One region of the Enterococcus innesii genome, then DNA from elsewhere that is predicted to be linked to it. Evidence: riboswitches for the same ligand, from Rfam matches in the RefSeq annotation. Region 1 holds a riboswitch; the other holds the start of a gene.
The links. Region 1 has a riboswitch for magnesium ahead of mgtA (magnesium-translocating P-type ATPase). Riboswitches for the same ligand answer to the same signal wherever they lie in the genome.
Positions count from the first base shown of each region.

Region 2: another riboswitch for magnesium. It lies ahead of ENLAB_RS00105 (FtsW/RodA/SpoVE family cell cycle protein); the one in region 1 lies ahead of mgtA (magnesium-translocating P-type ATPase).

Region 1 is NZ_AP025635.1:3,389,273-3,394,910, reverse strand. It holds gene mgtA (magnesium-translocating P-type ATPase) at 1-2,571, opposite strand, end outside; M-box (ykoK) riboswitch at 2,759-2,930, opposite strand; gene wecB (non-hydrolyzing UDP-N-acetylglucosamine 2-epimerase) at 3,320-4,420, opposite strand; gene guaC (GMP reductase) at 4,542-5,519, opposite strand.
Region 2 is NZ_AP025635.1:21,157-26,794, forward strand. It holds gene ahpF (alkyl hydroperoxide reductase subunit F) at 1-376, shown strand, start outside; gene ENLAB_RS00100 (endonuclease MutS2) at 733-2,628, shown strand; M-box (ykoK) riboswitch at 2,917-3,092, shown strand; gene ENLAB_RS00105 (FtsW/RodA/SpoVE family cell cycle protein) at 3,218-4,372, shown strand; gene ENLAB_RS00110 (FtsW/RodA/SpoVE family cell cycle protein) at 4,350-5,543, shown strand; gene ENLAB_RS00115 (phosphatase PAP2 family protein) at 5,540-5,638, shown strand, end outside.

The sequences.
Region 1 (5,638 bases):
ATGAATGTAAATGCGTTTCGCAAACTCAACTGTTACTAAATAAGCTAGATTGATACCGACATACCATGGCCAGTAACTTGATGGCAGTGCTGCAAAATCAAAGACGGTATGCAATGGCGTCAAGATGACCAAGAAGCCAACTGCAATCGCTAGAACACTTGAAATCAAAACTGCAGGTGATGCGATACTTTTGATAAATGGTAATTTTCTCGTTCTGATCATGTGAACGACTAAGGTTTGTGTCGTTAAGCCAATCATAAACCATCCTGCTTGGAACAAGGCTTGCTCTTGGATGGTATTTGCACTAAAGACATGCCACATCATAAAGAAGGTCAAAATATCGAAGATGCTGCTAACAGGTCCAATGCCGACGGTAAACTTCAATAGTCCACCCACTTGCCATTTAACTGGTTTTTCTAACTCTTCTTTATCTACGTTGTCCCATGGAATCGTCAATTGGGCCATATCGTACACCAAGTTTTGAACCAACAGTTGAATGGACAACATTGGTAAGAAAGGTAAAAAGGCACTAGCAACTAAAATCGAGAACACATTTCCGAAGTTCGAACTCAAAGTCATTTTGATGTACTTCATCATGTTGGTAAATACTTTGCGGCCTTCGATGACTCCTTTATCAAGGACATTCAAACTTTTTTCTAATAAAATGATCGAGCTGGCATCTTTGGTGATATCTGCTGCGGTATCAACCGAGATACCAACATCTGCCGTGCGTAAAGCAGGCGCATCGTTGATGCCATCTCCCATAAAGCCGACCGTATGGCCTGCCGCTTGAATGGTTTCAATGATTCGGGATTTTTGCATTGGATTTAATTTTGCAAACAGATTGGTTTTTGCAGCTTTCTCTGCTAACTCTTCATCTGACAGATGATCTATATCGGTTCCTAACAAGTATTCATCTGCATCGATCCCAACATCTCGACAAACTTTTTGCGCAACGATCGCATTATCTCCCGTCAGCACTTTGACATTGATGCCATGACCGTGTAAAGAAGCAATCGCTGTTTTTGCTGTTTCTTTTGCTGGATCTAAGAAGCCCATAAAGCCAATCATGATCATGTCTTGTTCATCTTCTACAGAATAAACGGCATCTGCGTGGGCATCCCGTTTTACAGCAACAGTCAACACGCGCATTCCTTGTTTGTTCAAGCGCAAATTCACTTGACGCAATTGTTCTCTCAATTGAGGAGTCAATTCCATCACTTTGCCATCAACTTCTACATACTTGCAGACTTGTTCCATTTCCTCGGCTGCCCCTTTAGTGACCATCAGTTGATGACCATCTGCATTGACCACAACCGTCAAGCGGCGACGTGAGAAGTCAAACGGAATCTCATCGATTTTTGTCACATCGTTAAATGGCGCTGACAATCCTTCTTCTTCATAGTAGTTTAAGACAGCAATATCCATCAGGTTTTTCCACCCTGTTTGATAGTAAGAATTTAAATACGTCATATCAAGGACTTGTTTATCTTCTACGCCAAATGGATTTAAATGCTGTACCAGTACAACACGATCTTCGGTGATCGTACCCGTTTTATCGGTACATAAAACATCCATTGCGCCTAAGTTTTGTATAGAAGGCAATTCTTTGACGATCACTTTTTCTTTTGATAAAGAGATTGCCCCTTTGGCTAAGTTGCTGGTGACGATCATTGGTAGCATTTCTGGCGTCAAGCCAACTGCTACTGCTATCGCGAAGAACAACGCTTCGCCCCAATCGCCCTTGGTCAATCCGTTGATCAGTAATACGATCGGGAAAAGCACCATGACCATTCGCAACAATAGTTTGCTGACTTTCGTTAAGCCATCTTCAAAAGTTGTTTTGCCGCGTTTCGTCGTCGCATTTTTAGCAATATCACCAAAGAATGTACTTTGACCAGTTTTCAAAATAATCGCTTTTCCTTGGCCACTTAAGACATCGGTACCCATGAAAACGAGGTCTTGCATGTCTAAAGCTGAAATTTGGGCATCACTTTCTTTGATCCCAGCATCCACAAATTTTTCAACTGGCATTGACTCGCCAGTTAATGATGATTGATTGATAAATAAATCTTTGGTCCAAATCAAGATGGCATCAGCAGGGATCATATCGCCGGTTGCTAAGGTGACGATGTCTCCTGGAACGACTTCATCCATTGGAATTTCTCTCGTGATACCATCTCGAGTGACGGAACAAGTATTTTCAATAAGTTCTTTTAACGCTAAGCTTGCTTTTTGGGAACGGTATTCTTGGACGAAAGTAATCATGACACTTGCCAAAATCATGATTCCCATCACGATCACTGCTTCAATATCGCCTGTTACAAAAGAAATAACCATTAATAATGCCAAAACTAACACAAAAGGATCTTTGAAAGCACCTAGGATCATCAACCAAGCAGGTGTTGGTTTTTGCGCATCCACTTTGTTTGGACCATACTCTGCCAAACGTTCTGCAGCATCTTCTTCCGATAACCCTTGGAAAGATGTCCGCATTTCCATCAGCAATTCTCTTTCGGTCAATTTTGCCAGTAATTTTAATTCTTGATCTTTCGATAGTTTTTTTAACATCTTTTTTTCCTCCTAGCACTTAGGAGTTGCTTACGCCACCCCTAGCGATTCGATAACTACTCCGCTGTTTCATCTGGGGACTGGGGTATTCCATGTGAATCTTCCTTTCTTTTTATTAGGTAAGTCACTGTGGAACGCGCGTAAAAGACACAAAAAAACACACGCTCCCAATAAGCATGCGTAAAAAACTCATGATCATTGTAGAGCTTTAGCACTATAGGGCGTAGATAGCAAATCTGCTATCAGCTACTTTGGGTTTAACCTTCACGATTAGACCTGTCCTACCAACTAAGTATCTCTCGATACTTTTGCGGCAGCAGCTTGTGTCCATATAGGAGCCTCACCTAACAATTATTTGTATAAAATGTCAGTTCGCCGGAAGTCTTCCTTCCAACTACCCACATAATAACTGCTATCCTAGCCAATGTCAACCGCAACAATGGAAAAAAGCACCCTTTTTTCTTAGATTTTCGTTCGTTTTTAAATGAAAGGTCTTACAATAAAATAACAACGTTAAAGAACCGTTGTGATTTTATACGTGATAAAACTTTTTTCATGAATAGATAGAAAGTTTCTCCTAACAAAAGCCATAGCACAACAAGCCGTTCGTCTATCCCCTTAAACGAGAAATTGAAAAAGATGATACAGTACATTCCTTAAACTTGCACAAAAAAATAGACAGCCATTTATCAAATAGCTGTCTAATCATCTATTGTTTTTCATACTGAGAGATTGTTCTTTCTAACTCTCACGAAAAATGTTCAACTAAAATCTGCAGGATTCGCTGGCTTGCTTTCCCATCGCCATAGGGATTTTCTGCATGTGCCATGGCATTGTAAGCTTCTGGATCCTCTAGTAGTCGCTTCGTTTCTTGATAAACTGCAGCTTCAGACGTACCGATCAGTTTTAACGTACCTGCAGCAATTCCTTCCGGACGCTCTGTTGTATCTCTCAGGACCAAAACAGGAACGCCTAACGACGGTGCTTCTTCTTGGACACCGCCAGAATCCGTTAAAATCAAGGTACTTTGATTGGCAACATTGTGAAAATCAATGACGTCTAAAGGCTCAATCAACGTAACATTTGCTAGTTCTCCAAGAATCTCCTGAGCAATCCCTCGCACTTGAGGATTCTTGTGCATAGGAAAAACCACTTTGATGGTTGGTTTCTCCTTAGCGATTTTCGCTAAAGCGCGGAAGACTTGCTGCATCGGAACACCTAAGTTTTCGCGACGGTGCATTGTCAGAAGAATTATGGTTTGATCTGCTGCAGAAAGTTCTGGATGCTGATAGTCCTCCGAGATCGTATAACGCATCGCATCAATGGCGGTATTCCCCGTTACAAAAATTGCATCTTTATTACGATTTTCCGCTAATAAATTTTCTTTACTTTGGGCAGTTGGCGCAAAATAAAAATCGGCTAAAACATCGATCAGCTGACGATTGGCTTCCTCCGGATAAGGAGATTTTTTGTTCCATGTACGCAAACCGGCTTCCACATGCCCCACAGGAATCTGCTGATAGAAGGCAGCCGTCGCGGCGGCGTATGCTGTGGTTGTATCCCCGTGAACGAGTACGATATCAGGGGTTTCTTTTTGCAATATTGGTTCCAGATCCAGCAAAACTTTGGTGGTGATTCCTGTCAAAGTTTGCCCTAAAGTCATAATATCCAGATCATAATCTGGTATGATTTCAAAAACCTTTAAAACTTGATCCAACATTTCTCGATGCTGCGCCGTCACCACAACGATCGATTCAAAACGCGGGTCGTTTTCCAATTCCTTTACTAGTGGCGCCATTTTGATGGCTTCCGGTCTGGTACCGAACACAGACATCACTTTGATTGTCATTTGGTCACCCGCTCCTCTACTTCTCATTGCTTCTATTATAACGAAGAAAACAGAAAAACAAAATGGTTGTTCCAACAAAAAAAGAAACGACCGCTAAAAGGCCGTTTCTTCCGTATCCAGCTTAAATAGTATCTCCATTGAAAATCGAATTTTTCACGATTACGTAATCCACTTTACGAATCGATTCTAAATCTTTTCCACCTGCATAAGAGATCGATGACTGCAAGTCTTGCTGCATTTCAACCAACGTATCTTTTAAAGAACCTTTGTATTGAATCCAAATTTTCTTTCCTTCTACGTTTTTCTTTTCACCTTTTTGAAATTCCGATGCAGAACCAAAGTATTCTTTCATCACAACGCCATTTTCTACCTTGGTTTCCCCTGGTGATTCTTCATGCCCAGCAAACAATGAACCGATCATGACCATGGTTGCACCAAAGCGGACAGATTTAGCGATATCGCCGTGTGTTCGAATGCCGCCATCTGCAATGATTGGTTTGCGAGCAGCTTTGGCACACCAGCGTAGTGCTGCCAATTGCCATCCGCCAGTTCCGAAACCAGTTTTGATTTTTGTGATACAAACTTTCCCAGGTCCAATGCCGACTTTCGTTGCATCTGCGCCAGCGTTTTCCAATTCACGAACTGCTTCTGGCGTTCCAACATTTCCAGCGATCACAAACGTTGCTGGTAAATGCTTCTTGATGTGTTGAATCATATTGATCACGGCGTTTGAGTGGCCATGAGCAATATCGATCGTAATAAAATCAGGAACAAGCTCTTTGTCAGCTAGTTCTTCCACAAAGGCATATTCATTTTCTTTGACACCCACACTGATAGAAGCAATCAAGCCGCGGCTTTTCATTTTTTTGATAAATGGAATCCGTGCTTCTTCATCAAAGCGGTGCATAATATAAAAATAGCCATTTTCAGCTAAAAATTCTGCGATTGAATCATCAATAATTGTTTGCATATTTGCAGGAACAACAGGCATTTTAAACGAGTGCCCGCCTAATGTCACCGTGGTATCACATTCTGAACGGCTGTTCACGATACACTTGTTAGGAATCAGTTGTATATCTTCGTAATCAAAAACTTTCATGTCAAACATAAAAATATCCTCCAAATCTTACTAAGAGTGAAGCAAGCATCAAATGGCATCCGCCTATTTTTAACGCCCACAACAATTTAAACCACCTAGAAGTGAAATACAAGCTTTTT
Region 2 (5,638 bases), 150 kb from region 1:
CCTTGTGCTACAAAACCGTTTGAACACGTTAGAAAATGTGACTGTTATTACGAATGCCGCAACGAAGGAAATTGCTGGATCCGATCATGTCGAACAATTGACCTACGTTGATCGCGAAACGAATGGCGAATTCACATTAGCTGTGGAGGGTGTCTTCATTTTGATTGGCTTAATGCCGAATACTGAATGGTTAAAAGACCGCATCGTTTTAAACGAGCGTAATGAGATCGTGGTAGACAAACATGGCGCAACCAACATTGAAGGCGTCTTTGCAGCGGGAGATTGTACCGATAGTGTATACAAACAGATCATCACTTCAATGGGTTCAGGTGCTACTGCTGCGTTAGGTGCGTTTGATCATCTGATTCGCTCGTAAGCAGTCAACAGCTACTCATATATGATTTAAATCAGAAACGTCTCAGGAACTTCTAGGAGCTCCTGAACGTTTTTTTGTGGATGAGGGAATTTTAGGGCTGTTGACAGCAGGACAGTTTCTATATTACAATGAAAAAAACTCGTTCAAAAAAGAAAGAGGTATATTGATGAGTGTCGTAGGTATCTAACCAGCCAATTAAAACAAATAAGCAAAAACAGACTGTTTATTTGTTGTGCCTGTAGATACCGATAAAAATCGTTATTGATGAATCAGGTGATGGGAGACTGTCGCTTTTTTTGTACACTTTTTTGGACGGGGATATTACCGGGATCCTCAGGCACAAGAAAGGATCACACATGAATATACCAAAAGCAACTGAATTTGAACAAATCAAAGAACAAGTAAGTAAAAAAATAATCAGCGATTACGGCAAAGCGCGCTTTGTGAATGAAAAACCAGCAGCTACGATCCACTCTGCACAAAAACGAGTGACAGAGACCACTGAAGCGATGGCGCTATTAGCCGCCGGTCGTCAAGTGCCTTTTATGGGGCTGCAGCATGTCTTACACCATACGGAGAAAATTGAAAAAGGGTTTGTTTTAGAACCACAGGAGCTTATCGAATATGGAGACTTTTTACGGTCTTTTCGAATCATCCGTCAATTGTTCGAAAAGAATCAATCGATCGCCCCAAAATTGCATCAATATGCGCAAGGTTTAGAAGACTTTTCTGAAATCGCCGAAATGATTTTCCAAAAGATTCGCAATGGTCAGGTTGATAGTAATGCCAGCCGAGAATTGCGGAAAATTCGCGGTACGATCGAAAAATATGAAGCTGATCTGAAAAAAGTTTTTGCAAAGTTTTTTAAAGAAAGTCGTTATTTACAAGAAAATCGTGTCATCAAAAAGAATGACCGATATACGTTACCCGTGCGTGCTGAATTCCAACAGCAATTTAAAGGAACGATCATCGAACGTTCCAATAAGCGTGCGACTGTCTTTATTGAACCGGAAGCAGCTGCCCGTCTGAATGATCGATTGATCTTGGCACAGGCGGAAGAAACGGCCGCTCAATACCAAGTTTTATCAGAATTGACCGGGGCGATCGCCGAACAAATGAATGCAGTATTTGCCTGTCTTGATATTTTAGTGGTACTAGATATTATTTTTGCTCGCGGAAAGTATTGTCGGGAAATCAATGGGCAACCGATAGCGATCACTGAAGAAGAAGTTTTGCTTCTTGATCAAGTCCGGCATCCTTTGCTGGGCACTGATGCTGTTCCTCTATCTTTAAAACTAGGAGAAGAGAACCGATGTATGGTCATCACAGGGCCGAATGCTGGTGGTAAAACGGTTGTCTTAAAAACCGTCGGACTCGTTTGTGCGATGGCACATTACGGCTTGTTTCCAGCGCATAATGGCAACAGCAGCGTGCCGTTTTTAAAAAGTCTTTGGATGGATATTGGGGATCAGCAAAGTCTAGAAAATTCTTTAAGTACCTTTTCTGGACACATGTCGAATATTGCACAGATCATGACGAATGCCGGCCGGAACAGTATCGTTTTGTTGGATGAAATTGGCAGCGGGACTGAACCAAATGAAGGGGCGGCTTTAGCAATCGCCATTATGGAATCGATCTATCGTTCAGGGGCATTAATGATCGCCACGACTCATTATGGTGAAATCAAGCAATTTGCCCTTGACCATCAAGACTTTGAAACGGCGGCGATGGCGTTTGATGCCAAAACACTGACGCCCAAATACCGCTTGTTGACCAATGCGGTTGGCGATAGCAATGCGTTTTGGATCGCCGAAAAAATGGCGATTCCAGCTGAGGTCGTGCAAACGGCTAAGGAGTATTTAAAGGATAAATCCTATTCTTTTGAAAAGCAGCCTTTTGTGTCGACCAGAAAACGAACCGATCCGCAGGAAGTAAAGCCTGAGCACATTTTCCAAAAGGGAGACCAAGTCTTTTCAGCAGAACATGAAAAACGGGGACTCTTTTATGAATATTTAGAACAGGGGCAAGCGAAAATTTCGATTGAGAAACAATTTTTCGTTGTTGCTGCTCGACGATTGCAACTTCTCACAAAACGAGAAGCACTCTATCCAGCCGGCTATGATCTAGATCAATTATTTTTCGATTTTGCCCAACGTAAATTTACCCGAGATATTGAACGTGGGTCTAAAAAAGCGCAAAAGCAGTTAAGAAAAGCAGCACAAGAGCGTCAAGCCAAACGATCATTTGATTGATCGGCACGGATATATTTATTCAGACAGTGCAAATCAAGAAAGCAGTTCTTTTTCAATCTCTAGAAAAAGAACTGTCTTTTTTTTGGAATGACCGTTTTTTAATAACGTATATTATCGAAGGGGATCCGGTGTTGATCGAATGATTTTCATTGGTTTTTCTTTAAAGGTCGGAAAATATTCGAAATATCTAATTTCTTTAAGAAAAGTTAAAGAAAAATAAAAATAACAAAGAATAGGTTGTATCTTTATTCGAGGAAGGGTACCATTCATATTGGATTGAAAAATAACATATAACCTTGTTAGGTGAGGCTCCTATACAAACATAAGCTATTGCGCAGAAACGTCGAAAGACGCCAATGTGTAGAACAGGAATTGTCGGATTAAGGCTTTTCATAAAATAGCTAAGAAAGGAAAGAACTTTCTTTACGTTGTATAGTGCTAAAACTCGGACGATGAGATTGCTGCGAAAGTCTGACGTCCTAAGAGAAGTGAGACTTTTTTGCTTTTCTTTTGATGGATGAATGAGCTCAAAAGGCAAAATAACTGGTACCGTCTGAACACCTACTCCAAGGCAAGAGGAGTGGAAGCAATGATAGAAAAAAAGAAGATCGATTGGCTGCTGATCATAGCTTATTTGCTATTGAGCCTTATCGGTCTTTTAATGATTTATAGTGCAAGTTCTTACCGTTTGTTAACGAGGGATCAGCCACCAGCGAGTTTATTCTTGCGTCAGCTTGTTTTTCTACTACTTAGCTGGGTGCTCCTTTTCATTATTCAAAGAACACGTCGAGAGATACTGCTTAGTAAGTACTTAGCGATCGGTTTGCTGGCATTTGGGATCTTTACATTGCTCTTAGCACGTGTGCCTTTTTTCGGCGTCTCTGTTAATGGTGCCCAACGCTGGGTCTCAATCGTAGGGATTCAATTTCAACCTTCAGAAATCGTGAATGTCGGTATGGTTTTGTATCTGGCTCATTACTTTCAAACAGCAAAAACCACCCTGCAGGAAATGAAGCGTCCCCTTTTGGTTTTGTTTTTGTGCTGCGTGTTGATCTTGATTCAACCAAAAGTAGCTGGGGTAATGATTTTACTTTTTTTAGCATTTGTCATGATTACTACGGTACAAGTGCCCGTGAAACTAACAGCTCTTTTATTTGGTGGCTTATTGATCAGTCTGTTCTTGATTGCCATGTTGATCATTTTTTTAGGAAACAATGATTTACTGCCCCACATGTTTATGCACGTTTATAACCGCATACGGTTAGTGGGGGATCCATTTTCCGATCCGTATAATCAGGGGTTTCAAATGATCCATTCCTACTACGCTTTGTTCAATGGTGGTCTTACTGGTCTTGGCTTAGGAAACAGCATCACTAAAAAAGGCTTTTTACCAGTAGCAGAAACAGATTTTATTTTCTCAGTTTTAGTAGAAGAACTAGGCTTGATTTTTGGTATTTTTGTAATCGGCTTATTATTCGTGATCATCTTGCGTTTATTTATGCGATCTGCTGCAATTGAAAACCCTCAAATAGGCTTGATTTTATTAGGGACGAGTACGTTGCTTTTGTTGCAAACAAGTATTAATATTGCCAGTATTTTAGGTTTGATGCCGATGACGGGGGTTCCGCTACCATTCATTAGTTATGGTGGTTCTAGTTACTTTATTCTTTCATTTGCCTTTAGTTTATGCCTGAAACTAGAACGAGAGGAGGGCATCCTTAATGAAGTTCCTCAAACGTCATGAAGCAAACTATGCTTTACTGCTGCCGGTTTTCCTGCTGTTTTTGTTAAGTATCTGGGTACAACATCAAGCATCTGTGATGGATGGCAATGATCCTTCAAGGATTGTTTTGCGGCAGATCCTCTTTTGTATTCTTTCGGCGATTGCTCTTTTTGTGACGAGTTTGATTCCTACGAATTTACTCCTCCGCTTTTCTGGTCTTTTGTACTTACTATCCCTTGGTTTGATGGCCTCTCTTCATTGGTTTTATGATCAAACGATGTTCGAACAAACGAACACCAAACGATGGATCAGATTTGGTGCGTTCACGATTCAGCCTTCCGAGTTTATGAAAGTGGCCTTTATGCTGTTTATGGTCTATCTCACCTTAGTTTATGAAAAACGAAAAGCCGAACGAACGATCAAATCCGATTTGATCTATGTCACTAAGATCCTGCTATACAGCTTACCCACGTTTTTATTGATGTTTATGCAGCGGGACTTTGGAACGAGCTTGGTGTTTATCGTGATGTTAGGTGCCTTATTCATCATTTCTGGTGTTCATTGGAAAATACTGACTGTCGTGATCGGGTTGATTGCCACTCTTGGTGCTATTTTGTTGCTGCTCGTATTCACGGAATGGGGCAATCGTGTGTTGTTTCGACTGCACTTCTCACAATACCAATTGGATCGTGTAAGAGCTTGGGCAGATCCTTTCGCTTATCAAGATTCCATCGCTTTTCAACAAGTCCGCAGTATGTGGGCGATCGGTTCCGGAGGCTTATTGGGGGCGCCAGCTACCCATACAACGGTGTATGTGCCGGTTCGTGAGTCAGATATGATCTTTACAGTCATTGGAGAAACGTATGGTTTTTTAGGAAGTACTTTAGTCATCTTCCTTTATTTTTATCTGATCTATCAAATCATTTTTGCTGCTTTAAAAACAAATAACAAAGCATCGGTCTATATTGCGATCACTTATGTGTTTGGTTTAGTTTTTCAAATTTTTGAAAATATCGGAGCGGCGATCGGTTTGCTGCCTTTAACCGGTATTCCTTTACCATTCTTAAGTCAAGGAGGCACCTCACTGATTGCGATCAGCATTGCTATGGGAATTATCTTTGGGTTAGATAAATTTCCGACAAAAGCCAAAAATAGGTCGTATACATTAAAAGAAAGTAGGAGCTTAACATGAGTAAAACAGCAAAAAAAGGAGTGATAGGTGGAGTACTCTTCAGCTGTTTTGCATGGCTGTTTTTCCTTGTTGCATTAGAACCACACTGGTTCCAA